Regions from separate parts of the Blautia obeum ATCC 29174 genome, predicted to be linked through region 2. Evidence: predicted binding sites of a transcription regulator. Region 2 holds the regulator's gene; the other holds the start of a gene.
The links. The regulator Rex, encoded in region 2, represses fermentation and respiration genes when NADH is low (regulators of the CRP and FNR family bind a similar motif). The targets are predictions, from matches to a motif close to ATTGTTAANTANTTAACAAT.

Region 1 (15,096 bases), 630 kb from region 2:
ACTCCGATCAGTCGGAGCGGTTCGCCTTTCCAGGATTCTGTAAAGAGTTTTTTCGCGTTCCTGAAGATTTCATCTGTCATATCCGTTGCATTGGAAAGTGTTGTCTGGTGCGACTTATTTTTGAAATCAAGCGTACGGAAAGTTACTGATACAGAAGTACATTTTTTTCCTTTTCGGCGCATTCTGGTGGTGACCACATCACATTGCTCCAAAAGAATCGGAAGTACCTGCTCTACTGAGACAATATCATCATTAAACGTTGTTTCTACACTGAAGCCCTTGGCTTCTTCAGGCTTTGCTTTGACTGGTGATTCATCGATTCCAAGCGCGTATTGATGCAGCTGATGTCCGGCTTTATTCCCTAATAATGCCTGTATTTCTGACTCACTTACATGTGCCATATCACCAATCGTGCGAATTCCGGCCTCTGTCAGTTTTTTCTCAAAAGCTTTTCCCAGAAACAACAGATCACGCACCGATAACGGCCACATCTTAGTCGGGATTTCCTCTGGAAAAAGTGTATGTACCTTGTCCGGTTTCTCAAAATCGGATGCCATTTTGGCCAGCAATTTGTTTGTAGAAATTCCTACATTAACTGTAAATCCCAGTTCGTCCCGTATCTTATCTTTTATCTCATGTGCTGTTTTTATCGGGTCTGGATAAATCAATGAAGTGCCTGTCATATCCAGAAAAACTTCATCTATAGAAAAGGATTCCATCACCGGTGCATACGACGCGCAGATTTCTTTAAATGCCCTGGAACATTTGATATACAGTTCAAAATCACTTTTTACAATGACGAGCTCCGGACATTTCCGAAGTGCCATTGCCACCGGTTCACCTGTCGTGATCCCATATTTTTTTGCCGGTATGGACTTTGCCACAACAATTCCTGTACGCTTCTTCGGATCACCGCCAATACATGCAGGAATATCTCTTAAATCTGACAGTCCCTGCTTCACTCTTCGTGCTGACTCCCATGAAAGAAACGCACTGTTGACATCTATATGAAAGATTAAACGGCTCATTTTTTGCCCACGTCCTATTCTTTCTTCTGATATTTCGTTCTCAAAAGCCACTTCTGATCGATCACTTTTATTTCATTTCCAAATCGAATATGCAGGGTCACAGATCCTGTCGCCTGCTCGATTTTTTCTATACAGCCTTCTCCAAACTTGGGATGCTGTACCTGCTCCCCGACCGTATACTGAACGATACTTGCCTGACTGCTTTTGTGTTCCTGCTGCCTTCGGTAGGTATCCCGTATCGCCACTGTCTTATCATGAATCGGATTTTTGAGTTTCTTTTCATAGTCATGTTTCATCAACGCTTCGCCAGCTTTGTAGTATGGTGTCGGCGCCGCTCCGACCAGGGAACAACAATATTTCCAGGCACTTCCATGAAGTCCCGGCTGCCACTGATATTCCCTTGGGATTACAATATGATGTTCCATATAATGGGCATACTCATGTTTATAAAGGTCCATACGGTCTTCTTTACTCAGGGGATTTTTTACTCCATATCCCACAAAAAGCAGAGAAAAATGGAAGTGTTCTTTTTCATGATGTCCGGTTCTTGTATAGGATCCCAGTGCATCTGTTTCAAATCCAAAAGTGATTGGAATCTGTGCCCCGCGAAGATGAAATTTCTTATCCAGTTCACGGTATAATGCCCGGATCTGCGCAGTCAGAATCGTAGTTTCTTTTTGTAAGGATGCATATAATTCTGTGTAATCTCTGTCACTCATATCATCTTATTATTTAAGGAAATATTTTCTCAGAAGGTACGTTGGTGTACAGCTCCATGCATGGCAGTAACTGTTTACGATACTGCTTCCATATGGAGACTCTGCCGGATTTTCCGGATTGTAGAGCTCCCAGAAAGTATCCGCACCGTGATTGATCATGCCGCCCCAGTAATATTTCATATAATCCATTGCCTGGTCTTTTTTGCCGCACATCAAAAGTGCTTCTACATAATGATGGTTCATGTATGGAGAGACCATTGCTTTTTCCGGTTTCAGCTCATCCAGCTTATCAAGCATTGCTCTGCCTTCTTCAATGCTGACTGCACCTGCAAGGATCAGCCATACCTGACTTGCGTAGTTGATCTGTTTTTCTTCGCCACTTACAAACAGGCCTGTTTTCTCATCCAAAAGATATTTTCTGACTGCTGCAGTCTTTTCTTCTGCTTCTTTTTTAAGCTCTTCTGCTTTTTCTGTATCACCAAGGATTTCTGCGATTTTCTGCACTTTCTTTGCGCAGTAGATATAAACACCCTGCATAGCTGTCTGTTTGTTCAGGCCTTCGGTCCAGTCAATGAATCCCCAGAAACCTTCACCGTTTTTCATAAGATTTTTTTCGTCAAACTGCTCGCCTGCGATCTCAATCTGGCGATATGCACATTCACTTAAATCCTGCAGAGTATCTTTATCGCCGGATGCTTCATAATAATCTAGAAGTGTTGCACCAAAGAACATGGAATAGTCCAGAAGAAAGGTATCATCTACGATGAATTTCGGCTCTGTAAACAGGCATGCACTTACCTGACCATTGTCTTTTGTCTGCCCTGCAAACAGGTACAGGCATCGTTTTACGAGATCCATGTTATGGAATGTTTCATAGTTTGCAAGTGCCTGAAGTCTTAAGTCTCCGAGCCACAGACGGCGGTCTCTCTTCGGTCCATCCTCAAATACGGACTGCATGCAGTTGTGCAGGGTACGAAGGCTGACCCTGTCCAGTTTACGGATTATTTCGTCATCACTCTCTACCGGTTTCACATCTTCCATGCGGACTGAAGAAACACTGGTGCAGTATACATCTTCCACTACCATCTGCCATTTCAGAGATGTGTCGATTGCCTCGATCTCCATATAACGAAATGCGTATCTTCTTGGAAGTTTCAATTCTGCCGGAAGGACATCGATATGGATAAATTCCTCCTGAATCCATCCACGGCTGATCCATCCGTCATAATCTTTTGAATCCTCGGTCATTTCTTTTGCGATCTCACCGAATTTCAGTCTGAAAAACGCCGGTGAATCCTGCGGACTTCCTACGGAATTCAGTTTCAGAGTCACATAGCCTACCTGATGATCTCCGAAATCCAGGCAGATTTTATCCCCTTTTGCAAGATGACAGGAAGAAAGATTCTCAATCTCATCTCTCTTATGGACTTCCGGAAAAATCTCTTCTGTTTTTACAATATCTACTATAGCAACAGGACGTACCACTGTCTCGATAAGTTTTGGCGTACATGCCTCTGCTTTTTTTACAAATTCATCATTGGTTACTCGAACCATATTTAAATCAATACTTACTGCTGGCATTATGTCATTTCCTTTCTAAATTCATGCAGACTGAATCTGCAAAATATCAAATTATTTTACCTTTTATTGTAAAATAAGCTATACCATTGCGTCAATATTTTTTACCTATCTTTCTCTTTACAAACCTTTCACGCTGACGTATTCTATAACAGGATGAAGAAAATATAATGTATTATTGAGGTTTTATTATGTCTGAAAATACGCAAAAAAAGGCCCGTTCCATTGAAATGGTAACGGGTTCTTTATGGAAAAATATTATTTTATTCAGTATTCCGCTGATGTGCTCGCAGCTTCTGGAAGTTCTCTTCAATTTAAGTGATGTCGCTGTTGTTGGGCGTTTTGCAGATTACAAGGCACTTGGTGCCGTGGGATCTACCACTTTGCTCGTCACATTGTTTGTCGGATTTCTGATTGGTATGGGAAGTGGAGTCAATGTCCGTGTTGCCCACGCACTTGGTGCCGGAAAGCACAAAGATACCGTGGAAACAGTCCACACAGCACTTCTTTTGTGTATGATGATGGGGCTCCTGATCGGAGCCGTCTGTTTCTTCTTTTCCGGGCGCATGCTCATGCTTTTGCATACAAAAGATGATCTGATCGGACAGGCATCTCTGTATCTGAAGATTTATGCGATCGGGCTTCCGGCCATGGGAATATACAACTTTGGTAATGGTGTCTTAAGTGCCCGTGGCGAAACAAAACGTCCACTTTATTATCTGGCGATTGCCGGTGTTTTGAACGTCATTCTGAATTTATTTTTTGTTATCGTACTTCACATGGCAGCAGCCGGTGTTGCGACTGCCACAGCAATTGCGCAATATGTTTCTGCCGGACTGATTCTGATTCACCTGCTCCGTCGCAAAGATGAATGCCGTGTTTCTTTAAAAGACATCAGATTTCACAGACACGCCGCCATTTCTATTCTGATGCTTGGTATCCCGGCCGGAATCCAGAATGCAATTTTCGCAATTGCCAATCTGTTTGTACAGACCGGTGTTAATTCTTTCGATACTGTCATGGTTTCCGGAAGTACTGCGGCTACAAACGCTGACACACTGATTTTTAATGTCATGTATGCGTTCTATACCGGATGTTCCAGCTTTATGAGTCAGAACTACGGTGCCAGAAACAAAAAGCGTGTGCTCAAAAGCTATTTCATCAGTCTGTTTTATTCATTTACAACAGGCTTGATCCTTGGTCTTCTGCTCTTTATTTTTGGTCATCAGTTCATGTCTCTGTTCGCCACAGACGCAGCGGTTATTGATGCCGGCATGCAGAGAATTAAGATCATGGCCTTTTCATATTGTGTGTCCGCTTTTATGGACTGCACAATTGCAGCATCCCGCGGTCTTGGAAAAACCGTCATTCCTACGATCATTATCATTCTGGGATCCTGTGTTTTCCGTATTGTCTGGATCTACACCATTTTTGCCTGGATTCATACAATTCCGGCATTATTCCTTCTGTATCTCTTCTCATGGATCATCACATCTATCGCAGAAATCATTTATTTCATAATAATCTACAGGAAGCTGTGATCCTGTAGATTATTTTTTTCTTTTCTTCTATATTAATAAGTAGGCTTTGTCATTTCTCCTTCATAACTGTTAAATTATTATCATTTTTTAAAAATTTCACTGTTTTTTTATTGCTTTTATTGATGAATTATGTATAATTAACTCTATGAGAAGTTGGAATGTTCCACTTCTTAGAGGTTAAAGAAGCCAGCATATAGATGGCCCTATTAAAGAAGAGAGGTAAATGTAAGATGGCAAAAATCGATTTAACTAAGTATGGCATCACAGGAACAACTGAAATTGTGTACAATCCTTCTTACGAAGTATTATTCGAGGAAGAGACTAAAGCAGGTCTTGAAGGATTTGAAGTAGGCCAGGAGACAGAACTTGGCGCTGTTAACGTTATGACAGGTATCTACACAGGACGTTCTCCTAAAGATAAATTCATCGTTATGGATGAGAACTCCAAAGATACAGTTTGGTGGACTTCTGATGAATACAAGAATGACAACCATCCTGCAACACAGGAAGCTTGGGATGCTTGTAAAGAAATTGCAAAAAAAGAACTTTCCAATAAGAAACTTTTCGTAGTTGACGCATTCTGCGGTGCTAATGCTGATACTCGTATGGCTATCCGTTTCATCGTTGAAGTTGCTTGGCAGGCACATTTTGTTACAAACATGTTCATCCAGCCAACAGCTGAAGAGCTTGAAACATTTGAGCCAGATTTCGTTGTATACAATGCTTCTAAAGCAAAAGTTGAAAACTACAAAGAACTTGGTCTGAACTCTGAGACAGCTGTAATGTTCAACATTACATCCAAAGAACAGGTTATCATTAACACATGGTACGGTGGAGAAATGAAGAAAGGTATGTTCTCTATGATGAACTACTTCCTGCCACTGAAAGGTATCGCAGCTATGCACTGCTCCGCTAACACAGACCTCAACGGAGAAAACACAGCAATCTTCTTCGGACTTTCCGGAACAGGTAAAACAACTCTTTCCACAGACCCGAAACGTCTCCTGATCGGTGATGACGAACACGGCTGGGATGACAACGGCGTATTCAACTTCGAAGGTGGATGCTACGCTAAAGTTATCAACCTTGACAAAGAATCTGAGCCAGACATCTACAATGCAATCAAACGTAACGCTCTTCTTGAGAACGTAACTGTTGATGCAAACGGAAAGATTGATTTCGCTGATAAGAGCGTTACAGAAAACACACGTGTTTCCTACCCGATCGACCACATCGAAAAAATCGTTCGCCCGATTTCTTCTGCACCGGCAGCTAAGAACGTAATCTTCCTGTCCGCAGATGCATTCGGTGTACTTCCGCCAGTATCTATCCTGACAGAAGCTCAGACACAGTACTACTTCCTGTCTGGATTCACAGCAAAACTTGCTGGTACAGAACGTGGAATCACAGAGCCAACACCTACATTCTCTGCTTGCTTCGGCCAGGCATTCCTGGAACTGCATCCTACAAAATATGCAGAAGAGCTTGTTAAGAAAATGGAAAAGAGCGGAGCAAAAGCTTACCTCGTTAACACAGGATGGAACGGAACTGGAAAACGTATCTCCATCAAAGATACCCGTGGAATCATTGATGCTATCCTGAACGGAGATATCAACAACGCTCCTACAAAGACAATTCCTTACTTCAACTTCGAAGTTCCTACAGAACTGACAGGTGTTGATACAGGAATCCTTGATCCACGTGACACATATGCAGACGCTGCTCAGTGGGAAGAAAAAGCTAAAGATCTTGCTGCAAGATTCATCAAGAACTTCGCTAAATACGAAGGAAATGCTGCTGGTAAAGCACTTGTTGCTGCTGGTCCTCAGTTATAATTTCATATTAAATAACAAAATCCAGGGGCTGCCGTTTAACGACAGCCCCATAATTTTTATCTCCCGGTGAGATACATTTTATTTAAATATGAAAAAGAAAATACTACGAAACGAGATGATGAGACATGAGTTGGTATAACGAAGCTATTTTTTATCACATTTATCCACTTGGCCTTACCGGTGCTCCCAAACAGAATGAGTACACAGAACCGGTACATCGCCTGAACACTCTTCTTCCATGGATCGACCATATCAAAGAAATCGGATGCACAGCCCTGTATATCGGACCGCTCTTCGAAAGTGTCGGCCATGGCTATGAGACAACAGATTACAAGAAACTGGACTCCCGTCTTGGAACAAACGAAGATCTGACTGCTTTTGTAAAAGCCTGTCATGACAAAAAAATCAAAGTAATTTTTGATGGTGTATTCAATCATACCGGACGCGATTTCTTTGCATTCAAAGATATTCAGCAGAATCGTGAAAATTCCAGATATCTGAACTGGTATTGTAATGTAAATTTCTGGGGAAACAATGAATACAACGATGGATTTTCCTATGATAACTGGGGTGGATACAATCTGCTTGTCAAATTAAACCAGAGAAATCCAGAAGTTCAGGATTATATCTGTGATGTGATCCGTTACTGGGTTTCTGAGTTTGATGTAGATGGAATCCGCCTGGATGCTGCCGATGTACTGGATTTTGATTTCATGCGTGCGCTCCGCCGTACTGCTGAAGAAGTCAAACCGGATTTCTGGCTGATGGGCGAAGTAATTCATGGAGATTACAGTCGCTGGGTAAATGGAGAGACTCTGCACAGTGTTACAAACTATGCTCTGCACAAAGCACTTTATAGCGGACATAATGATCACAACTATTTCGAGATCGCCCATACGGTAAAATATCTCCAGAATATGGGAAATCTGGATCTTTATAATTTCGTTGATAACCACGATGTAGAAAGAATCTATACAAAGCTATCCAATAAGGCGCACTTTACTCCGGTTCATATTCTGCTCTATACCCTTCCGGGCGTTCCAAGTATTTATTATGGTTCTGAGTTTGGGATCGAAGGACGTAAAGAACGCTCTTCCGATGACAGTCTGAGACCAGCACTTAATCTTGAAGATTACGAATCTGCCCTCAGTGATAATCCTTGCACTGCTCTCATTGCAGCTCTTGGTAAGATCAGACAGAATACACCTGCTCTGAGCTATGGAAGCTACACAGAACTGCAGCTTACCAATCGTCAGTTTGCATTTGCACGTGATCTGGACAGCGTGCGTGTGATTGTGACTGTCAACAATGACGACAACGATGCCTGGATGAATCTTCCTGCCGGAAATGCTGTTGAATATATTGGCACACTGACCGGGCAGAAAGTTTCTGTAGAAGGTGGACACATCAATGTACGCGTGGGTGCAAACAGTGGCGAAATCTGGGTACCATCAGAAGAAACATCTGTTCCTGAAACATTTTCTGAAAACAAGGACTCTATCGTTGAAGAAACACCTGTTACTCAGGAAGAAGTCAAAAACGAAGGCTCTGCAGAAACCAAAACAGCCTCAGCTTCCTCTGTACCGGAAGCTGCAAGTACAAAAGAAGACACCGATAGAACTCCTGCCTCTACTGAAAAGGAGCCTGTCAATTTCGATCCGAACAAAGCTCCGGAAGACATGTCCATCGAAGAGCTCCAGGCTGGCATCCTCGCAAAGATGGCAAACAACGGTCCCGTCACCGATCAGATGAAGAAAACAGTTTACGACAATATATGGCACGATTCTCTGGTCAACTGGCTCAAGAGCTTCTGCTGATTCATATTATAAAAGGCATACTGCATCGCAAATCGACAATTCTTTCTTAAGCGATGCAAAAAAGAGGAGTATCTCACACAATTTTCGTGTGATTACTCCTCTTTTCTTTTATATTGCTCTGTTATGCACATTCCCCGTCAGTCTCTGTCGCAATTCTCCACCGAGCATCGTCACAAATACACTTACCGCAAATACAGAAATGCATCTGTCCAGATAATCCGTCAGAAACTGTACTGCAAAGATACTTCCGGTCAGTCCAAGCGGTGTTCTGGAAAGAAGCTGGACCAGAATCGAAGATCCTGATGAGGTCACACCTCCAAATAATACTGCATTGATCACAGAACTTACAATCGTTCCCGGTACAGTGATCAGTACTGCAGCAAACAGCACTTTTACTTTCTTTACGGATAACTTACGAAAAACAAGTCCACTCATGATACCTGTGATCATACCCACAGGTGCAAAATATAACGAATAGATATCCACTGTCATACCCATAAAAATTCCACTGATCAGGTTCGGCAGCATACCAAACCACGGTCCCAGAACTGCACCTGTCAGAATAGTTCCAATGCTGTCCAGATAAACCGGCAGTTTCATAAAGAGTGCAATCTGTCCCCCGACAATATTGATTCCTACTGCCAGTGCCACCAGACAGATCTGGTAAACATTGATCTTGTTTTCTGAATAATCTTTTTTGTTTCTTTTCATTGTTATCTTCATTCTGTCACCTCTCTACAGCTCATGCAGAAGTTTAAATTCATCCTTCTTCCATCTGCTTCCATCATTTTTTCTGAGTACACGTTCCATAAAGAATGCAAAAAATCTTTCAGAATCTGTTTCTGTAAGAATCCTGCTATTCGGTTCTTTTTTCCAGAAGTTCATAGAATCTACAACAGTCTGACCACGACAAACTCCGTCAGTTGCAACGACTGTAAAGCTATCAAATCCATCGCACATGGATCGGTCAATAAAATATGCCACTGCCAGTGGATCATTGATCACGCAACCAATAATCCCCTCCTGTTCCCAGTGAAAATCCATATAAAATCCTGTGATCTTACGAATAAATTCTCCCATCTCCGGATCCAGGCGGCACATATATTCCAGCCTGTTCGGTGTCAGGACAATTTCACGCGTTACATCCAGTCCAATCATATGAATCTTGCTTCCTGCCTTTGCAAAAAGATCATACACAACGGCAGCTGCATCCGGATCACACCAGTAATTATACTCAGCTACCGGCGAACAATTTCCATGACTCTTGAAACTTCCTCCCATGGATACCATCTCTTCTACATTAGCGATCAGTTCCGGCTTTCTCGAAAATACTTTTGCTAGATTCGTCATCGGGCCAAGTGCGATAATGGATATTTTTTCTCTCTCCAGAAGTTCTGCCAGAAAATCAACTGCATTCTTCTTCTCATATTCACCTTCCACTTCCGGAAAAAAGCTTTCTCCAAGTCCATCCATCCCATGGGTATCCCTCGCATCAATATATTCTTCCCGGAGCGGAACTTCTTCTCCAATATAGATTGGAATATCCATTCTGCCAAGCTGCTTCAGAACCTTTCGTGCATTAGCCGCCCCCATATCAGATGGCACATTACCTGATACTGTTGTGATTGCCAGAATATCAAGTTCCGGAGAATTTGCAGCAAGCATGATCGCAAGTGCATCGTCAATTCCCGGATCACAGTCTATAATAATTTTACGCATAAAAAAACTTCCAACCTTTCCTTCTTCCAGGTGATTTTTATAAAAATCCTCCACAGAAAAAGGTATCGACGATCGGAAGATACCTGCATGACCTAGTTTTTTATACTGGGAGGGTTTCGAACCAGTTATGAAATTTATAAAACATTTCATAAAAATCTACTTATGAAACTTTTTGTAGTATAACAAAAAGGACTCCGGAATGCAAGTATATTTTTACATTCCGGAGTAAAATTTTAGTTACTGTGTATGAAATAAGTATTTACCGATTTTATTCAAATAACTTCTTCACCATATCCGCGTCAAAAATCACAGAAGATACATGATTTACTTCAATCTGATACAGAGCATTTGCAGCAATGTGTTCTGCCGCCTGTTCCAGATCACGGATACCGGTCGTATCAGCAAACTGATCGATCACTGCATCAAGTCCATCCGGAGCCACTACGCACTCTTCTTCTTTGAGACTCATGCGTTTTAATACTTTCGGAAGTGCAAATTTGGAGAAAATAACTTTCTTTTCTTCTGCTGTGTAATCCGGAAGTTCAATGACCGCAAAGCGGGACATTAACGGAGCACTGATCTGTGCTTTGTCGTTGGCTGTCGCAATCGGATAAACACCGCCAGTCGGAACCATACATTCCATATAGTTATCTGTAAATCCAAGGTTATCAAGGAGTGTCAGAAGTACATCCGCCGGATTACCATTTCCCTTGCCATTGGTTGCCTTATCCAGCTCATTGATAATAAATACAAGATTGGACTCGCCTGCCATGGAAAATGCTTCCATAATGATTCCAGGCTTTGCATTGGCATAGACACGGGAACTTCCGGTAAGCTGCTCCGGATCATTAATGGAACTCATATCCAATGTTGTCCACGGAAGTTTCAGGATACGTGCAACTGCATAAGCAATCTGGGATTTGCCGGTTCCTGCCGGACCAACCAGAAGCAGCCCGTATGCCGGAAGTGTATGCGTACGGTTAATCTGAATGATCGTCTCAATGATTCTCTGTTTTACTTTTTCCATTCCATAGAGTTCTTCATCCAGAATACGGCGCGCCTCTACTGGATCAATGGATTCAAAATAGTTATTTTTCCACTGAATATTCATCATAATGGACAGTGCTCTCTGTGCATGTCTGCGTTCTTCCTGCGATACCTCATGAGATTTCGCAACAGCAAGGTTTCTTCTTGCCCAGAGACGGATATTATCCGGCATGGTCCTTCCTGCACAGGTCATAAAATCCGTGATGCTCTGAATGCTGGTCAGCTTCATATCATCGCCGTCCTCATCTTCCTCATCTCCATCCGGAAGCTCTGTCGGTGCATTACTTGCCAGAAGACGTTCGATCATAAACTGCAGGAATCCATCTTCTGCTGAAAGTTTTCCGGCTCCTCCAAACGCAGTTTCACGAATCTTATAGATTGCATATCCATCTTCTGTATTCTGTCCAGATAATCGTACACTAATATGGTTTTCGCCCAGCCATTTTACGAGGCTCACAAAACGTGCATCAATTTTGAGAATATCTGCCGGGAAAACACCGTCCTGTTCTTTAAATTCAAAAGAAGATTTCTGGTTTGGATTGGAAAAGACACCACAGGAATGATGCTTCCACTGACGACTTTTATTATCAATGATCAGGATCGGTTTCTCCGGTGACGGTACTTTTTCATTCGACTGGAACGTCGTATAAGTACATTCCGGATCTTTCTTTTCTGTTTTGCTGTTGCTGAAATCAAATACTGGCATAATAAACTGCTGCTCCTCTTTTATTGTTTGTATTGTTGCAATGATTACCATGAATCTGTAATCACTTATCTGTCTTTAATTCTGATAAAACTCACCGCTGCACACATTATAGATTCCCCGTGGAGTAACGCGTATCTCTGGAATGACCGGCAGAGCCATAAAGGACAGAGTGATAAATGGCGCCATAGCATCCGGCACACCCATCTCGTGTGCCTTGCGGATCATTCGTTCCAGTTTTCTATGACTGTACTGAAAACCTGCATCACTCATCAGTCCCATTACCGGAAGTTCCAGTGTATCATATACATGATGATCTGCAACCAGTGTATAACCGCCCTGCGTACGGATCAGTTCCTGTACAGCAAGATACATATCTTCATCATTGTCACCAATTACAATGATATTGTGAGAATCATGGGATACACTTGACGCAATTGCGCCACCCTGAATACCAAATCCACTCACAACACCGACACCTGTTTTTCCAGTTGCTTTGTGCCTTTCAACCACCGCAATCTTCTGATACTGTTCATCTGCGGTGAATACTCCCATTTCATGAAGTATCTGTACATTTTTACGGACAGTTGTAATTTCACCTTCCTGCATTCCGACTACATTGAATATACCATCCGGAGATTCCAGTCGCAAGTCTTCCTTTGAGAATTCTCCAACATGAACTGTATTTTTCAGTTCTGATGGACATTCTTTTACAATGATCGCTCCGTCCTGATCAATTTTTCTGCCCTTATAGTAAACATCCTGGATCGTCATCTTTTCAAGATTATCCACAACAAGCAGATCTGCCTGATATCCAGGTGCAATCGCCCCAAGATGTGTTAATCCATAACATTTTGCAGAATTGATGGTTGCCATACAGATTGCATCTATCGGATTCATTCCGAGTCCGATAGCCTTACGTACATTATGGTCAATATGACCTTCTTTTTCAATATCTTCGATATGTTTATCATCTGTACAGAAGCAGAATCCCTCTCCATTCATCTGATTCTCTACGATTCCATTCACAATTGCTTTCAGATTTCTTGCAGCACTCCCTTCACGAATATGTACGATCATGCCATTTCGACGTTCTTTCATCGCATATGCAAAATCTGAACATTCATGATCTGTAGCAATTCCGGCCATCGCATATGCCTGCAGATCCATATCAGAAAGAAATGGTGCATGTCCATCCCTGACTTTATCCCTGAACAGTTCCAGTTTCCGGTGCATGGCTTCATCACCCTTTACAACTGATATGTAGTCCATGACTTCACCCAGTCCGAGAATTCTTTTTTTTGAAAGATAAGGTTCCATATCCTGTGCAGTAAGCGTGCATCCATTATCGTCGATTGCAGTTGCCGGAACACAGGATGGCATCATAACAAAAACATTGGCATCCACGTCTTCTGTCTGATTCAAAATATAATCAATGCCCTTTAATCCGGACACATTGGCCGATTCATGTGGATCTACGATAAACGTTGTCGTTCCATGCCTGGACGCCACTGTTACCAGCTCTGCCGGAGTCACAAGTGTAGATTCCAGATGCAGATGACTGTCTATAAATCCCGGACAGACATACCTGCCGCCCAGATCTGTTTCTTCTTCACCCTGGTAGTTTCCGATTCCAACGATCATTCCATCCTGAATCGCAATATCACCTTCCAGGATCTCTCTGGTAAAAACATTCACAATACGGGCATTTTTCAGTACAAATTCTGCTTTTCTCAGTCCACGGGTTACTTTTGAACATTTCTGATATTTCTGTAACTTCATAAAGCCCACACTCCTTTTTATTACCGCCCTTTACAGCAGTTCTATTTTTACCTTATTCTATTATTATCTGTGAAACTTCCGGCAGAAATTTAATCCAGTTTAATCCCGGAAAGTGCCTGTGCAAACGCATTGTTTACTGGTTCTGCTGCTTCTTTCTGCTGTTTTTTCAGATATTTCTGTACGTCTCTTTTGTTGACACCGGCTCCTTCTTTGGTTCTTCTGGCCTGGAAAGATGACAGCTTCTCTTTATATCCACATACACATACAAATGTTTCTTCTTTGCCTTTGACCAGCATCTCCATTCGCTTGTGACATTTCGGACATCGTGCATTTGTTGTACGTGAAATTGTCTCTCTGTATCCGCATTCACGGTCCTGACACACCAGCAGCTTACTGTTCTTGCCATTTACTGCAAGCATTCGTTTACCACAGTTCGGACAGATCTTATTCGTCAGATTATCATGACGGAAGGTTCCTGTTCCTGTCTTGATCTCAACAACGATCTCCTTGGTATATTCGCGAATTCCATCAAGAAAGACTTTCTGTTTCAGTTTGCCTTTGGATATATCAGACAGTTTCTTTTCCCAGTCTGCTGTCAGTTCCGGCTTCTTAAGCTCTTCCGGTACAAGTTCCAGAAGCTGTTTTGCTTTGGAAGTCAGATAGATTTCATTGCCTCTCTTTTCCATAAGGAAGGTGTGGAAAAGTTTTTCAATAATATCTGCTCTGGTGGCAACTGTGCCAAGTCCACCGGTTTCTCCCAGCGTCTTTGCTGCTTGTGTATCTTTTGAGGACATATATTTCACCGGATTCTCCATTGCCGCCAGAAGCGTTGCCTCAGTAAAATGTGCCGGCGGCTTGGTCTTACCTGTTGTCAGACGAACACTGCCTATCGGAAGCTTCTCTCCCTGTTTCAATACCGGAAGCTTCTGGTCTTTCAGTGTCTGCTCTTCTTCGTCATCGTCCGTGCTTCCGCCTTCGTAAACTTCTTTCCAGCCAGCACTCACAACCGTCTTGCCACTTGCCACAAAACTCTGTCCCGCTGCCTTCCCTTCCATGGAAGTCTGTTCATATTCAAATGGAGAATAAAGAACACTCAAAAATCTCCGCACAACCATATCATAGATTTTGCGTTCTTCATTTGTCATATGATCCAGCTGCACAAACTGCTCTGTCGGAATGATCGCATGATGGTCACTGACCTTTTTATCATCCACGAAACTTCCGTTTGTATGGATTGGTTTAGTAAGCAGCGCACCGGCAAGTTTTCGATATGGGCCGGTTCCACAGGCTTTCAGTCTCTCTTTGATCGTCGGGACAACATCCTTGC
Region 2 (15,096 bases):
CAAGATCTTTTGCAAAATCATCGCCACAGTCAAGCATCGCCTCCGGCAGCATTGTCTGCAGTGGAATCCGATTCTCTTCTGCCGTAACGATTTTCACCATTCCGATGCCCACTGCAAAAGCTCCCGACGCACTGAGGTAAGCCGCCCCACACATGCCCGGACTTCCGGCAACGACCAGAATCTTTCCAAAAGTTCCTTTGTTTCCATCAACAATTTTATCCGGCAGAAAATGAATATCTGTTTTTTCTGTCTGCCATAAATATGGTTTCACCTTATCACTCGCGTAGATGCCAACATCCGCAACGATCACTTTACCGGCAAATTTCCTGCCCGGATACAGGCAAAGGCCTGCTTTCCGAAATGCAAATGTCACTGTCAGATCTGCATGAAAAGCAACTCCAAGTTCTGCTCCTGTATCGCCATTTACTCCGGACGGAATATCAACAGCCACTTTCCAGGCATTCAACTGATTCAGTGCCATGATCACATCTCTGTAACTGCCCTCGACCGGACGACTCAGCCCAACGCCGAAAATGGCATCTACTATAGTAGTATATTCCTCTGTTTCCAGGTTATTCACAACCGGCACCTGACAGGCAGCTGCAATATCCAGCTGACGCTGCATTTCCACAGTCCTGTGGTCCGGATTCCCCACCAGATACAGACTTGTACGATAACCATGCAGTTTCAGAATACGGGCAACAGCCACGCCATCTCCTCCGTTGTTCCCGTTTCCGCAGACACAGAGAATCCGTTCTTCCTGTTTTTTGTCTGCCAGCGTCCGTTCCAGTTCTTCTGCGACTTTCAGAGCTGCCCGTTCCATCAGGACACAGGACGGAATCCCGATTCCCTCAATCATATTTCCATCAAGAGCTTTCATTTCTTTACAGGTCACAATCTGTTTCATTCTTTTTCCTCACCTGCCATAATTAGCATAAAAGGCCATTACGCAGCCTCCTTGCCATAAGGAGCCGGGTAACAGCCTGTCTGTCCGTCCTGCCATCACTTTATAAGTGCTGCTTATTTCTCATCGTCTATATGTTCCTGACGATACTGACTGAGATTATAGGATAATGTCATAAGACTCTCTGAAAGATGAACATTCTCCACGATCACATCATCCGGAGTATCCAGATCGATATGTGCAAAATTCCAGATAGCTTTGATTCCGTTCTCGATCAGAATCTCCGCCATATCACGTGCCTTATTCTTCGGCAATGTCAGAATTGCGATCTCAATATTGTTTTCTTTCATAAAGAAAGGAAGATCACTGATCATCTGAATCTCAATCCCACGAACCGCAATTCCCTCAAGTACCGGATTTACATCAAAAATACCGACCAGCTTGAATCCTCTCTTCTCAAACTCAACATAATTGGCAAGTGCCTGCCCCAGATTACCAGCTCCTACAATGATCATCGGATGCACGATATCCAGCCCCAGGATCTTACCGATCTCTGTATAAAGATATTTTACATTATAACCGTATCCCTGCTGTCCAAATCCCCCGAAATTATTCAGATCCTGACGTATCTGAGACGCTGTAACACGCATTTTTTTACTAAGATCATTGGAAGAGATTCTCTCTACATTGTCTTCCAGAAGTTCACCAAGGTATCTATAGTAACGTGGCAGTCTCTTAATCACAGCTTTTGAAATCTGTTTTGCTTCCACCGTTGTCCCTCCTTACACTTTCTCGTTAATTATAACGAATTGACATTTTGTTGTCAATCAATGTTGTCAAATATGTACAATTTTCATTGATTTTCCTTTACAAAGGCCATTTTTGCTTTTATAATCATACCGTATATTTACTTCGGAGGAATAACTATGATTTTATCATGTCAGGGTATCTCCAAATCCTTCGGTGAAAAAGTGATTCTGGAAGATGCCTCTTTTCATATAGAAGAACGCGAAAAAGCTGCTCTGATCGGTAATAACGGTGCCGGCAAAACCACACTTCTTCGCATTATAATGGAAGAGATCCATGCAGATGCCGGACAGGTAGTTCTTGCCAAGGACAAACGCATCGGTTACCTCGCCCAGTATCAGGATGTGCAGGGACACCTTTCTGTATATGAAGAACTCTTAAGCACCAAACAGTATATCATCGATATGGAAGAACGCCTTCGTGCCATGGAAGTCCAGATGAAAAATGCTTCCGGCGAAGAACTTGACCGCCTGATGAACTCCTACACCCGCCTGACTCATGAATTTGAACTGGAGAATGGCTATGCCTACAAAAGCGAACTTATGGGTGTTCTGAATGGTCTCGGATTTACAGAAGAGGATTTTACCAAACAGGTGGCGACTCTTTCCGGCGGTCAGAAAACACGTGTTGCCCTCGGTAAACTGCTGATTTCCAAACCAGATATCCTTCTGCTCGATGAGCCTACCAACCACCTGGATATGGAAAGCATTGCCTGGCTGGAAACTTATCTTCTCAATTATCCTGGTGCTGTTTTCATTGTATCTCATGACCGCTATTTTCTGGACAAAGTTGTCACAAAAGTCATCGAGATCGATGCCGGACAGGTTCGTATGTATGCCGGTAATTACTCCGCTTATGCAGAGAAAAAAGCACAGCTTCGTGATGCCCAGTACAAGGCATATCTCAACCAGCAGCGCGAGATCAAGCATCAGGAAGCCGTTATCGTCAAGCTGAAATCTTTCAACAGAGAAAAATCCATCAAACGTGCAGAGAGCCGTGAAAAGATGCTGAATAAGATTCAGCGGATCGACAAACCGATCGAAGTCCAGAGCCAGATGCGTCTTTCTCTTGAGCCACGCGTGGTCAGTGGAAACGATGTCCTTACCGTAGAAGATCTCGCCAAAAGTTTCCCACAGCAGAAACTTTTTTCCAATATTTCTTTCCAGATCAAACGAGGCGAGCGCGTAGCACTGATCGGAAACAACGGAACCGGCAAAACTACAATGCTCAAGATTCTCAACGGACTTCTGGATGCAGACACCGGAAGCTTCTCTCTGGGTGCCAAAGTGCAGATTGGTTACTATGATCAGGAGCATCATGTACTTCATGCAGAAAAAACAATTTTTGAGGAAATTTCAGACACATATCCGACACTGACCGAGACACAGATCCGTAATATGCTGGCAGCATTTCTCTTTACCGGAGACGATGTATTCAAAGTGATCTCCTCTCTTTCCGGTGGCGAACGAGGCCGTGTTTCTCTTGCAAAACTGATGCTCTCAGAAGCAAACTTTCTGATTCTCGATGAGCCTACCAACCACCTGGATATCGCATCCAAAGAAATCCTGGAGGAAGCCCTGAACAGCTACACCGGAACGGTACTGTACGTTTCTCATGACCGTTATTTCATCAACCAGACTGCAACCCGCATTCTTGATCTGACAAATCAGTCAGTTGTCAACTATATCGGTGATTACGACTACTATCTGGAGAAAAAAGAAGAACTGACTGAGAAATATGCTCCGACTGCACAGGAAGCCACCGAAGAAGTTAATGAAGAAACACCTTCTGAGGGAAAACTCACCTGGCAGCAGCAAAAAGAAGAACAGGCTCGCAAGCGTAAACAGGAAAACGAACTTAAAAAAGTCGAAAAACGCATCGAGGAACTTGAAACACGAGATAAAGAGATCGACGACACTCTCGTTCTTCCGGATGTCTGTACGAATGTAGGACGCTGTGCGGAACTGAGCCGCGAAAAAGACAAGATTCAGGCAGAACTTGAAGAATTATATGAAAAATGGGAGGAACTTGCATAACTGCAATTTTCTCTCCCATATTACAAGAGCCACTGTATCGCAATTGATACAATGGCTCTTTTGTGCGTATATTAAAGCATTTTTTCCAGAGATTCTCTGATTGCAAGGATGAAATCACGGCTGTTCAGTACAGTCGGATTCTCAATCGTTGTAATCAGTGCAAGGTCTTTGGTCATCTTGCCACTTTCAATCGTGGAAAGGGTAGCTTTTTCCAGTTTATCTGCAAACTCTTCCAGTTTCTGATTGCCATCCAATTCTCCACGTTTACGAAGAGCTCCTGTCCATGCAAAAATCGTTGCCACAGAGTTGGTAGAAGTTTCTTTTCCTTCCAGATGACGATAATAATGTCTCTGTACTGTTCCATGCGCTGCTTCATATTCGTAATATCCCTGAGGAGAAACAAGTACTGATGTCATCATTGCAAGAGAACCGAATGCAGAAGAAACCATATCGCTCATAACATCTCCGTCATAGTTCTTGCATGCCCAGATAAATCCGCCTTCTGCCTTCATAACACGCGCTACGATATCATCGATCAGACTGTAGAAATAAGTAAGTCCTGCTTCTTCGAATCTGTCCTTAAATTCTGTGTCAAATACCGTCTGGAATACTTCTTTGAATTTCGCATCGTATGTCTTGGAGATTGTATCTTTCGCACCAAACCATACATCCTGCTTCGTATCCAGTGCATAGTTAAAACAGCTTCTTGCAAAGCTTTCAATGGATGCAGTCATGTTGTGCATGCCCATCGCAACTCCCGGTGCTTTGAACTCCTGTACAAGGGAGCGTTTCTCTTCACCGTCTTCTGAAGTGTAAACCAGCTCAACCTTACCTGGTTTGTCAATGTACATCTCTGTATTCTTGTAAATATCTCCATATGCATGACGCGCAAGTGTGATCGGTTTCTTCCAGTTGCGTACACATGGCTCAATTCCCTTTACAACGATCGGTGCACGGAATACTGTTCCATCAAGGATTGCACGGATCGTACCATTCGGGCTCTTGTACATCTTCTTGAGATCATATTCGTCCATACGTGCATGATTTGGTGTGATCGTCGCACATTTTACTGCAACACCATATTTCTTAGTTGCTTCGGCAGCATCGATCGTAACCTGGTCATCTGTTTCATTACGATAATTTAACCCAAGATCATAATACTCTGTGTTCAGATCAATAAACGGAAGAAGAAGTTCATCTTTGATCATTTTCCAGAGGATTCTGGTCATCTCATCTCCGTCCATCTCTACCAACGGTGTCGTCATTTGAATTTTTTCCATAATACGTCTCCCTTGTCTGATATCTGATTTTCTGTCACTGGTCATTCTCTTTATAATTATCTGTAAACAATGACCAATTTCCTATTATTCTATCCGAAAAAAGGATTTCCGTCAATACTTTCGGCCTTTACTATGGTAAAATCATGCATTTTTGTTTATACAATAATGTAGTTTTCCTATAATGCCAAAAACTTTTTGCAGTTGAACTTTCCCCATCCCTGCTGGTTTCTCGGCAGTCCCATATCATCGCAGCTGTCTCGCAGCATCATTTTAATCTCTACATTGGAAAGCAGAGAATCTTTTTCCAGTGCCAGCGCAATCGCACCGGACACCAGCGGTGTTGACATGGATGTGCCGCTTTTCATGCTGTACAGGTTTCCAGCTCCCGGCGTACATGCCATAATCTGCCGTCCCGGTGCCACCAGATCCGGTTTACACACGCATTCAAATGTTGGTCCGCGCCCGGATACTGCCCGCTTTCCCGAGAGCATATCACTGGATCCCACCGTAATGATCTTTTTGCTGCATCCAGGTGCCGTCACGCTCCCCGGCTTTGGTCCCTGATTTCCTGCCGCCGCAACCACCACCAGGCCTTCATCCCATAATTTCTCCACACCCTGCACCAGTACATCCTGCTCGTTTCGTGTGCGATAAGTCGTTCCCACAGAAATATTAACAATTCGAAGCTTGTATCGTTCCCTGTTCTGTAAAATCCAGCGAAAAGCCTGCAGGACATCTTCTTTATTTCCATTTCCAAACCGATCAAGTACTTTCAGCGCTGCTATCCTGCTGCCTGGTGCCATCCCTTTATATTTTCCCATGGAGGCCCTGCCACTCCCGGCCAGAATTCCGGCTACACAGGTTCCATGTCCATTGTCGTCATATGGAACTTTTTTATGTGCAATAAAATCCGCAAAAGCACAGATTCTGCTGTCAAAATCTATATGCGGATAGATTCCCGTGTCAAGAATTGCCACTCCGATTCCCTTTCCTGTATAAAATGACTCGTTCATGCATATACTCCAGATAAAGGTTTCTATATTAATATATTCCAGTTTCAGTGAAAGGGGGTGCGGAATTTGATCATTGTAGCACTTATTGTGTTTTTCTGCCTGCAGGCATTTGTGCTCTTCTGCTGCCTCGCCGCCGGAAATGACCCCGGATCACAGGAAATATCCGACCAGGAACAGATGGAATATATCCAGATGTGGATGAAAGATAAAAAGCGGAAAACCTGAAAAAAAAGAGAAAGCCTCTCGACTTTCTCTTATCATAAATAATCATTCACCAACAGCTATTCCGTTTTATCCTCTGCCGGGGTCTGCTCACTGCCTTCTTCTGAACCGTCTTCTCCGGTATTGTCTTCTGTATTTCTGACTACCGCATCCTCCGGTGCATCGGTTGGCTTTGTAATTGTAATATTTCCAAGATCTTCTACCGTCTCCTGTTTTGAAAGAGTCGCCTTATAATCATCACGCTCAGCTCTTTTGGATCTGTTTACCTTCACCATCATTGCCAGGCATACAATCAGAATGACAACCAGAATATAATATCCTGCCGAAGACAAAAAGCTCTTTCTATGTCTGTGTTTATGCTGTGACATACAAGTATCCCTTCACATTATTCTGCAGCTGTTTCAGTATCTGCAGCTCCTGCATCTGTAGTCTGTGTTTCAATTTCATTTTCATCTACAGCGCTTTTATCAAGAAGTGTGATTGCTCCAAGGAATGGAAGTATAACTTTAAGTTCACCTGTTACAGGGTCAATTTCATCAATTGTGATAAATACAACTTTTCCTGTTTCCGGATCAACCAGCATCAGAAGCAGATCTTCTGCTTTCTTTTCTTTTGCAGCATCAATCTTAACTTTTACTTCAAGATCTCCATTAGTCTTATAGGTAATTTCATCACCGATCTGCTTAAATTACTGCATTTTCTTCGCCAATCCCATTTTGTTATATCCCATAGTAACCAAAATGTCATCCAAAGAATTTAACAAAGAGTCTCTTGCCATTGGAACTAATATGCTATCTGCAATATCATTGTAATTATCTGGTAATTCATTTAATTCAAATATAACATCTGAAAGTAATTCTATGCTGTTATATTTGGAACAACTTTCTGGATTTTTCTCTGACGTATACTCTCCTCCAAGTCAATCACCATCGGCTTTCCATCGAAATCTTTTGCATGTAAACGAATCCCTTTATATTTTTCAGTATCGTTAGTTCCATAGACGAAGATTTCAATTTCTTTTTCGGTCCAGTCAGTTCTGGTTGCAATAAATTCGACATTCAAACAATTTTTAAATACATCAAATATATCACCTGCTTCCGGATCCAACAACCAATAAACCTCATTTTTAACCTTATTTATATATTCACACCATTCCTCTTCATCTAAAAAAGTTAACGTTCTTAAACATAAATGAATATCTCTTTTATCTAACACCCTACTTTCAAAAACTCTATCACATCTCACATAATATCGTACAATCTCTGCCAACAATCTTGAAATTTCCTCAATGTTACTGTCAGTTTCATTTTTGGGTATTTCCAAATCCACAAACTCATTAATTGCCGCAACATGCACTTCATCACCCGGAAATGAACTTATCACCTCAATCTGATTGCGATATACTTTTCCTCCCTTAATATAGTTCGTTATATTATAAATCAATTTGTCTCGGCTGTATCCTAAATAACACAAATTTTCATATGTCAAAAATTGATATCGTGAGTCAACCAGTACTTCCGCAAGTTTTTTATTTTTTGCCACATTAGTAGGAAAAAGTTCAATGCTTTCTCCCGATGTTACCTTTCCATAATACTGAGGCCAAATATTTTTATATATAGCTAATGCTAATATCTGTTCAGCCATATCCTTAAATTTACTTACTTTAAGCCTTTTAATATTATTTTTATAATATAATCCAAAGAATAAACCATAGTCATTCAAAATCGCATATTGCATACGATAGTCTTTTATATATGGGGCTGCCATATAAACCAGACTTTTTTCTGCCGAACGTTCAGTATAAAACAAAATTGTATTAATAAGTATCTCCCCATAAGCTTCCTCATAAGCTTCTCCGTAAAGCTCTCTAAGTTTTTTATTTACTTTCTTAAGATTTTCCCGGAAGATATCTTCGGAGCTTCTTTTATTCATTCCTGGAACTATTGGAAGAATATAATCAAAAAACTTCGCATGCTGCAGCTCATTCAGAACCTCATCCTTAATCACATATATAAAACGAACATATTTTTCCCCCTGTAGTCTCTGATTGAGCATATAATTGATTTCCCTTAAACGTGAGAAAATCTCTATACAGTCCTTCTGGTTCAAACGGTCCATATCCTCAAACACTACTGTTCGGTCTACTTTATCCGCAATTTGTTCCAGACAGTAAATAAGTTCCGTCGCATATAGATCCAGATAATCCTCACATGCACTTCTTTCGATATCAATTTCTGTGTTGTCTGATTTCACAGCTATATTTTTCAGGCGCATCTGTGTCAGCATATAATAAATCAAATGTCGGCCAATCACTACGACTGCTACAAATACAATCAGATAGAGGAAAATATGAATTTGAGTTTTCCATTTTAATAACAGACAACTTTTGCCCACAACTGATTTTATCAAACTTCCCAAAGGCTGGTAAAAGATTAGTAACAATATCATTAATATCAGCAATCCGCCCAGATTGGCGTTAAGCCTTCCAAAGCAACTCGGCTCCTGAATCATATCAAATCTTCCTGCTTCAATATCTCTCTTATGAAAGCGAGCATAAATCTGAAGAAGAATCCGTCGTTCGATAATATTCTTCTCTTCTGATTCTTTCTCAGTGTCATCATTTATGTATTTTCCCAGCGAAACATATAAAAAATGAGGCTCTGTCTGTTTTTGCCGTTTATGTTTTTTACATTTTCTCAAAACCGGTATTTTGAAAATCCATTTTTCAAAAGCATTCTTCTCTTCGTCCCGTCTTTGCTGTCGTTTCTTATCATACGAATGCAAAATACTACTCTTACCGATTCCATGACTGCCAGATACCGCCATGTTGCATATACGCGGCTCAGCAAATGCTTCATCCAAATATTGATAGTATATTTTTAAATCGTCCGTTTCTTTCAAATCCGCATCATAAGATAGCGGAAACAAAAGTTTGTCTGTATTTTTCTCTTCCATCTTTTGTTCTCCTGTAAAACACCACCTGTCAGTCATCTCCATACGCTGACTAACCGGTGGTATTTTTATATCATCTCATACTTTTCTATCACACAACTGTATTTTTTCGTTTTTCTATCATAATTAATTCCCGCGAGGAGCAGGTTTCCGTGATACTCTTTCAATGCTTCTGCGTATCGTTTCTCTTTTATCTGTGCAATAGCTCCTTCTGCATCTTTGTCCCATTTTAACTCGATTACCGCTGCCGGTTTATCTGCATGAAGTTTTCTTGGCACAAAACAGATATCCTCAAATCCTTTTCCTGTTGGCAATTCTCTTATAATTGTGTAATATTCCCTTGCAAAATAAAAGGCAAGGTTAATCGTACAACTCAGAGAATTTTCATCATTATACTGTAATATTGAAATTTCTCGATGTGCCCGGTCTATTCCATCTGCAACAGCATCCGCATTCATACTCCATAAATCCTAAAGCAATTTTCTGGAAGCTTCTACTGAATGAATAACCTCATTCCAATCCATCGTACTGATAGCATTGACATATTCCTGAGATACTTCCTTATTAGGAATTGCGACTATTTTATCCGGCCAATGATAACTGAGATATCCTAAATGCACAAGCAAAGTCAATATATCATCTCTGCTTTGAAATGATGTCATATCATTTGAAAACGTACCTGTATTGATCTGTACCCGATCACCTGCCAATATTTTTATAACAGAGTCTTTGAGTCCATCAAAATTCATACATATATATGCCTTTAATGCTTCGTACGTCTCTGTCTGGTTCCAATAATTGTCAAAAATCCCACTGAGCATGGCATCTACTACAGATTTTGGATTATACATCGCATAAACTTTTAGTTTCTGTGCTTCCACAACAGATAACTCATATCCATTATACCATGCTTTTGTTTCCTCAAAACTTCTGTCATATTTGCTGCAAAGCTCCTGAACTTCTTTTTCCGTAAATCCGAAAAACTCTGCCATTTCACGTGGGTTAAGCATAGAGTACTCAGAAAACATATTTAATGCAGAATGTGAACCATATTTCTTAATCGGAAGGATTCCTGTCATATAAGCAAGCGCAACATATTCTTTATTCTTCAGCCACATTCTGAGAAAGTCCAGATATTTTTTCTGTACTTCTTTATCCTGCTTATATTCTCGAAAAAGGCAGTCCCATTCGTCAATCAATATAACAAACTGACATTTTGTCTCTGCAAAAACATCCTGCATGGCAAATATAAGACGGTCACTGCTGACAACCTCCGGATAAGCACTTTTTAAATCTTTAATCAATCTCATTTGCAGAATACTCAACATATCCTCAACGCTCTCACTCATGCTCAAAAATTCCTGCATATTAATTTTAATCACATCATATTTATTTAAATGTTTCTGGTATGATTGTTCCTGACTGATTTTCAATTTTTCGAATAAAACTGATGTATCTTCATTTCGCCCGTAGTATGCTGCCAGCATGTCTGCCGCTGTTGATTTACCAAATCTTCTCGGACGACTCACACACATATATCGCTGCATCGTGCGCGCATATCTGTTTGGTCACCGCAATTAAAGCACTTTTGTCAACAAAAATCTCCGATTCCAAAATCATCTGGAATGCCTGACTCCCCGGATTCAGGTAATTTCCCATTCACATCTCACCTCTTACACCTGTGAAAATATATTTCTTATATCTTACTATATATCCTTTCAAAAATCCAACATATTATGTTTCTCAATAATTTTAATAATAATTTTTATTTTAATCTTTCTTTTCTCCTTTCATTCAATACCAATTGTTTTTCACCTCTGAAAATTCAACACAGGATTTTTCACCTCGACATATCTCTTTCCAGATTAATGCACCTTTTGAATGTTCAATATTTTCTCCTTCTTCATATAAATATAGTTGATTAGCAAGGCCTGCACTATTCTTTCTGATATCAATAATATTTTTTATTTTTTCTTCCACATCTTCATCGAGATTTGAATAATCTGACCACTCCGCCAACTCGGTCAACGCAGCGCTCATCAATTTTATTGTTTTTTTATTTAATTTCAATTTATGAAGATACATTGTATTATATAATGCAATCAAGTAGTCTGATAATCCTGGTTCCTTTCGAAATCTACAAAGTATAAGCATTTCATTACATATCTGATTTATATATTTTTCTTCTACATCCGACATTAGGAGAACTCTAACCGCACACATTGCAGATGTTTCAATATCTGAATGTGCAGATTTAAATCCTTCTATTATACTTTCTACTATATTTTTTATTTCATCATCCGGAGCAGCTAATACATGCAATTCAATACAGGGAATATCATATTTTTCCATCTCATCAATCATTTGAAATATTTTCTTTTTTTCCACTTCATCTAGTCTCTGCATCGCATTCCTTTCAAAAGAAGAAAATACATTTATTAATGCTCTTGTTTCCTCTTTAAATTCATCTTCATAAAAACTTTTGTGCGATTTTATTTCATATTCATTTTTCAATGTTATCCAGCATTTCCTTAATTCCTTTATCAAAAATTTCAATTCCGTCTCTTTCCAGAAATCTGTCCGTTCATCATTGATATTTCTGATTTCCCAAAACATTCTATTTACATCTGGTATAATAGATAATAATGTTTCTTTTCTTATTTTCTCAAAAGCTGCTTCTGACAAAATGCTTTTCTTTATTCTTGCTTCTAAATCTATATTTTCAGGATATGGCCATTTTAAATATGTACATAAATAATATGTGTCTTTTAACGGAAAATCATTTTTTCCCATATTCTCCCATAAAACCTCACCAAATTTTTTACTTTGTTCTGATGTCAGCATCCCAACTTCGGCAAGTTTTCCCAATCTTGGTATATAATGCATTCTTTGCTGTTCATCACTTAGACAACTATCCAACATAGAATTTACCCAGCATGGCTCTAATTCTATTTTTTGGTAATCATTTATTGCTACCGTTTTACATGTAAACACATCAAACGGATCTACTTCAGGTTCATTATGCCACGTCGCTCTTTTTCTTCCCGAACATTGTAATAATTCATTCAGCATAGAAATTTTCACACGTTCATCAAGCACATTCATAACTTGTCTTATCCAGTCATTAAGTACTCTGAATCTCCTAACCACATCTGCATCAATAATCTTTATCATCAATACTACTAATTTCTTCTGTTCAGTTATATTTGCTATTGACGCAAATCTACGTAAAATCTCCAATCCATTTAAAAGTATATGTTCATATGCAGTTCCAAAAATACTATCTGCTTTTTCTTGGATATTACCAACAGTTATATCCACAGCTTTATATACATAAGAAAATATGTTTCGTGCATAACTTCCATCTTTTCTAATAATTTCTATACATTCTCTCCGCGTTAATGTTGCTTTTGTTGTGTCACTCTCACCCAATCTAAGCAACATATACCATCCAATATATGGATGATCATCTATTAAATTCAGTATAAAATCCGACTCATCTGCATCAAGCAATCGAACCCATCTCATATGCAGGGGTATCGCTGTTCGATCCAACATTCTATAAAACTGATATCCACTTCCCGGCACCCTACCTCCTTGACAAATTATCCTATTTATTCTTCCTAATTCGAAAGGCGTTTTTTTTCGCATTTTCTTCTGTTCTCTAAATAAATCCTTATAAAATTCATCTCTTTCTTTCTCATAATCGAAGTACTGCTGATATAACATAACCTTATTCGTTAGTTTGTTAAATGTTTCATCACGTGTTTGTAGATTTATTGCCTGATATATAAATCTGTGTAAAAAATAACTACAAGCTAAAATAGAAGAATAATAGACCATTCCTGCCTTTTGTTTAGAATTTTTTTTCTCTTTCTCTATCTCTGTTTCCAGTGCACTCTCCAAAAAATTCAATTCTTTCACCGCATCATCTAACATTCCGCATTCAGCTTTTAATCCAACTATCTGCATTCGCACACTATAAGATTTTTCATTGATTCTAGATCTATCATTTAATAATATGCACACTTCTGATATGTTCATTTTCATAAATGAATACTTGATTTTTTCAAGGTACAATTCATCCCTACCTGTATCTATATATCCAGAACATTTTTCTAACTTTTCATATATCAAATGCCATAATTCATCCATCATGTTTTCTCTATACATACGCAAAAGTACTTGTCCTATAAAAAAATACTTTCCTTTTACTTCTGTATTATTCAAAAAATCATTCTTTTCACTGGCACACATCCAAATCTCATGTATTCTATTCTGCATTTTCATAGAATATTTCATAAACCCCATTTCAAATCGCCATATCACTTCATGCGCAAATTCAAATAATTCTCTAAAAGAAAGAATATCTTCATTATAAATATATTCATATTCTCGTGTATATAATTCCAGTTCCTTTCTCTTATTTTTAGGAATCACATACCACCCAGGAACAGCTTGTCGTTCTTTTTTCCATAAAACAGTTAAATACTTTACTCTTTCCTTTATATTATCCTTAGAATCATCTCTCTTCGGATGAATCAATTTCCATTCCAGCAAGTTTTGTTCTTCATTGTTCAGCATTTCCCTGTTATCAGGCAATGGAATTTGCGCATTATTGTATGAATCCTTATTCATCGACACAAACAATAAATCTACTTTACTATTAAGAAGATCTATCCTTTCACGTGCAATTGCAAAATTCTGATTCATATCCACTCTAAAATCTGCCGAAAAAATTTCCTGTGCTAATGTTCTATCATTTCTATAAATGCAATCTTTAAACATATTTATAAACTGTTCAATAAAATAATCCCTGCCCTCTACTTGATATTCCTCACATAGTTTTTCAAGAAATAGTTTCAATTTTTCAATATATTCATATCCATTTACCCCTTTCAATTTTCTATAAATTACTTGTAAATTTTCTCTCGAGAATGTTTCTAAAAGCGCATTGTCAAAAGAATTCTCGTACGTTCCTATAAAATCTCCACATTCTAGAAATTCTTTTTCCATTTTTTTATTTGTGACAATATTTTTTAAATCTTCTTTAATTACAGTTTCCAGATTATTACCAATTACATTAAGCACCTTTTCTCTCATACTTTTCCTCCCGACAAAGAATTTCATATGTATTAATTATTTTATAAAGCATATCACTAATCTATGTTATATTCCATTAAATATATTCCATCATGTTGAAACTTTATATCGATATTCTGAATGTATTTCAATTATAGAAAAACTCTCCTATACTCTGAATCTCCAGCATCTATCAGATGCTCCGTTCAAAATATAAGAGAGCTTATCACTTCATCTCACCTCTTCATATCCAAATACTGCTCCAAAATCCTTAATATATTACTTGTATTCTCCTGATATTCTGCTGCTGACAGTTTATCCACTTTCACTTCAGAAATTTGTTTCTTTTTCTTAAATTCCTCCGATTTCTTCTTTTTATCAACAGCATTTACTTTTTTGCCCGTATAAACACGCTCGATATCTTTACAAAACCAGACAAAATCATATTTTTGCTCTGCACAATACTGTCTCACTTTTTCCAAAAAAAAGGCATCCTCCTGTTTTGTATTGTAATCGTCACAATCAAAACAATAGATTACTTTCGTCTGTCGTCCTTTTCCTCCCGCCTTATATGCAGCAATATTTTTTGAAATTTCTTTTTCTTTATTTTTGTATTTTCCCTTTCCATCCATATAGACTGGAGTGAGTTTAATTGCTGTTCGATCATACTCAAAAAAATAATCAATCGTATCTTTGATATAAATCCAGTCCGATTTACATGTTTTATTTGTTTCAACAACAAAAATCAGTTGGAGGCTCATTATTCATCCTCCTCACCCGAATCAAATACACCAATAAAA

Region 1: pckA (phosphoenolpyruvate carboxykinase (ATP)) is a predicted target of Rex. The motif match lies at 4,932-4,951, and genes of this name have one in related genera.

What each region holds. Positions count from the first base shown of each region.
Region 1 is NZ_CP102265.1:1,029,212-1,044,307, reverse strand. It holds gene NQ503_RS04965 (DNA polymerase Y family protein) at 1-1,028, opposite strand, end outside; gene NQ503_RS04960 (hypothetical protein) at 1,043-1,747, opposite strand; gene NQ503_RS04955 (alpha-L-rhamnosidase-related protein) at 1,757-3,328, opposite strand; gene NQ503_RS04950 (MATE family efflux transporter) at 3,517-4,866, shown strand; gene pckA (phosphoenolpyruvate carboxykinase (ATP)) at 5,097-6,701, shown strand; gene NQ503_RS04940 (alpha-amylase family glycosyl hydrolase) at 6,827-8,518, shown strand; gene NQ503_RS04935 (ECF transporter S component) at 8,627-9,241, opposite strand; gene NQ503_RS04930 (nucleoside hydrolase) at 9,254-10,237, opposite strand; PreQ1 riboswitch class I at 10,324-10,368, opposite strand; gene NQ503_RS04925 (AAA family ATPase) at 10,506-11,990, opposite strand; gene ade (adenine deaminase) at 12,066-13,769, opposite strand; gene NQ503_RS04915 (DNA topoisomerase III) at 13,859-15,096, opposite strand, start outside.
Region 2 is NZ_CP102265.1:1,654,954-1,670,049, reverse strand. It holds gene NQ503_RS07860 (bifunctional ADP-dependent NAD(P)H-hydrate dehydratase/NAD(P)H-hydrate epimerase) at 1-907, opposite strand, end outside; gene NQ503_RS07855 (redox-sensing transcriptional repressor Rex) at 1,021-1,674, opposite strand; gene abc-f (ribosomal protection-like ABC-F family protein) at 1,831-3,747, shown strand; gene NQ503_RS07845 (NADP-dependent isocitrate dehydrogenase) at 3,819-5,027, opposite strand; gene NQ503_RS07840 (S8 family peptidase) at 5,204-6,040, opposite strand; gene NQ503_RS07835 (hypothetical protein) at 6,107-6,265, shown strand; gene NQ503_RS07830 (hypothetical protein) at 6,322-6,630, opposite strand; gene NQ503_RS07825 (hypothetical protein) at 6,648-6,845, opposite strand; gene NQ503_RS07820 (YobI family P-loop NTPase) at 7,121-9,217, opposite strand; gene NQ503_RS17620 (PD-(D/E)XK nuclease domain-containing protein) at 9,283-9,672, opposite strand; gene NQ503_RS07815 (AAA family ATPase) at 9,685-10,761, opposite strand; gene NQ503_RS07810 (hypothetical protein) at 11,009-14,317, opposite strand; gene NQ503_RS07805 (hypothetical protein) at 14,533-15,057, opposite strand; gene NQ503_RS07800 (AAA family ATPase) at 15,057-15,096, opposite strand, start outside.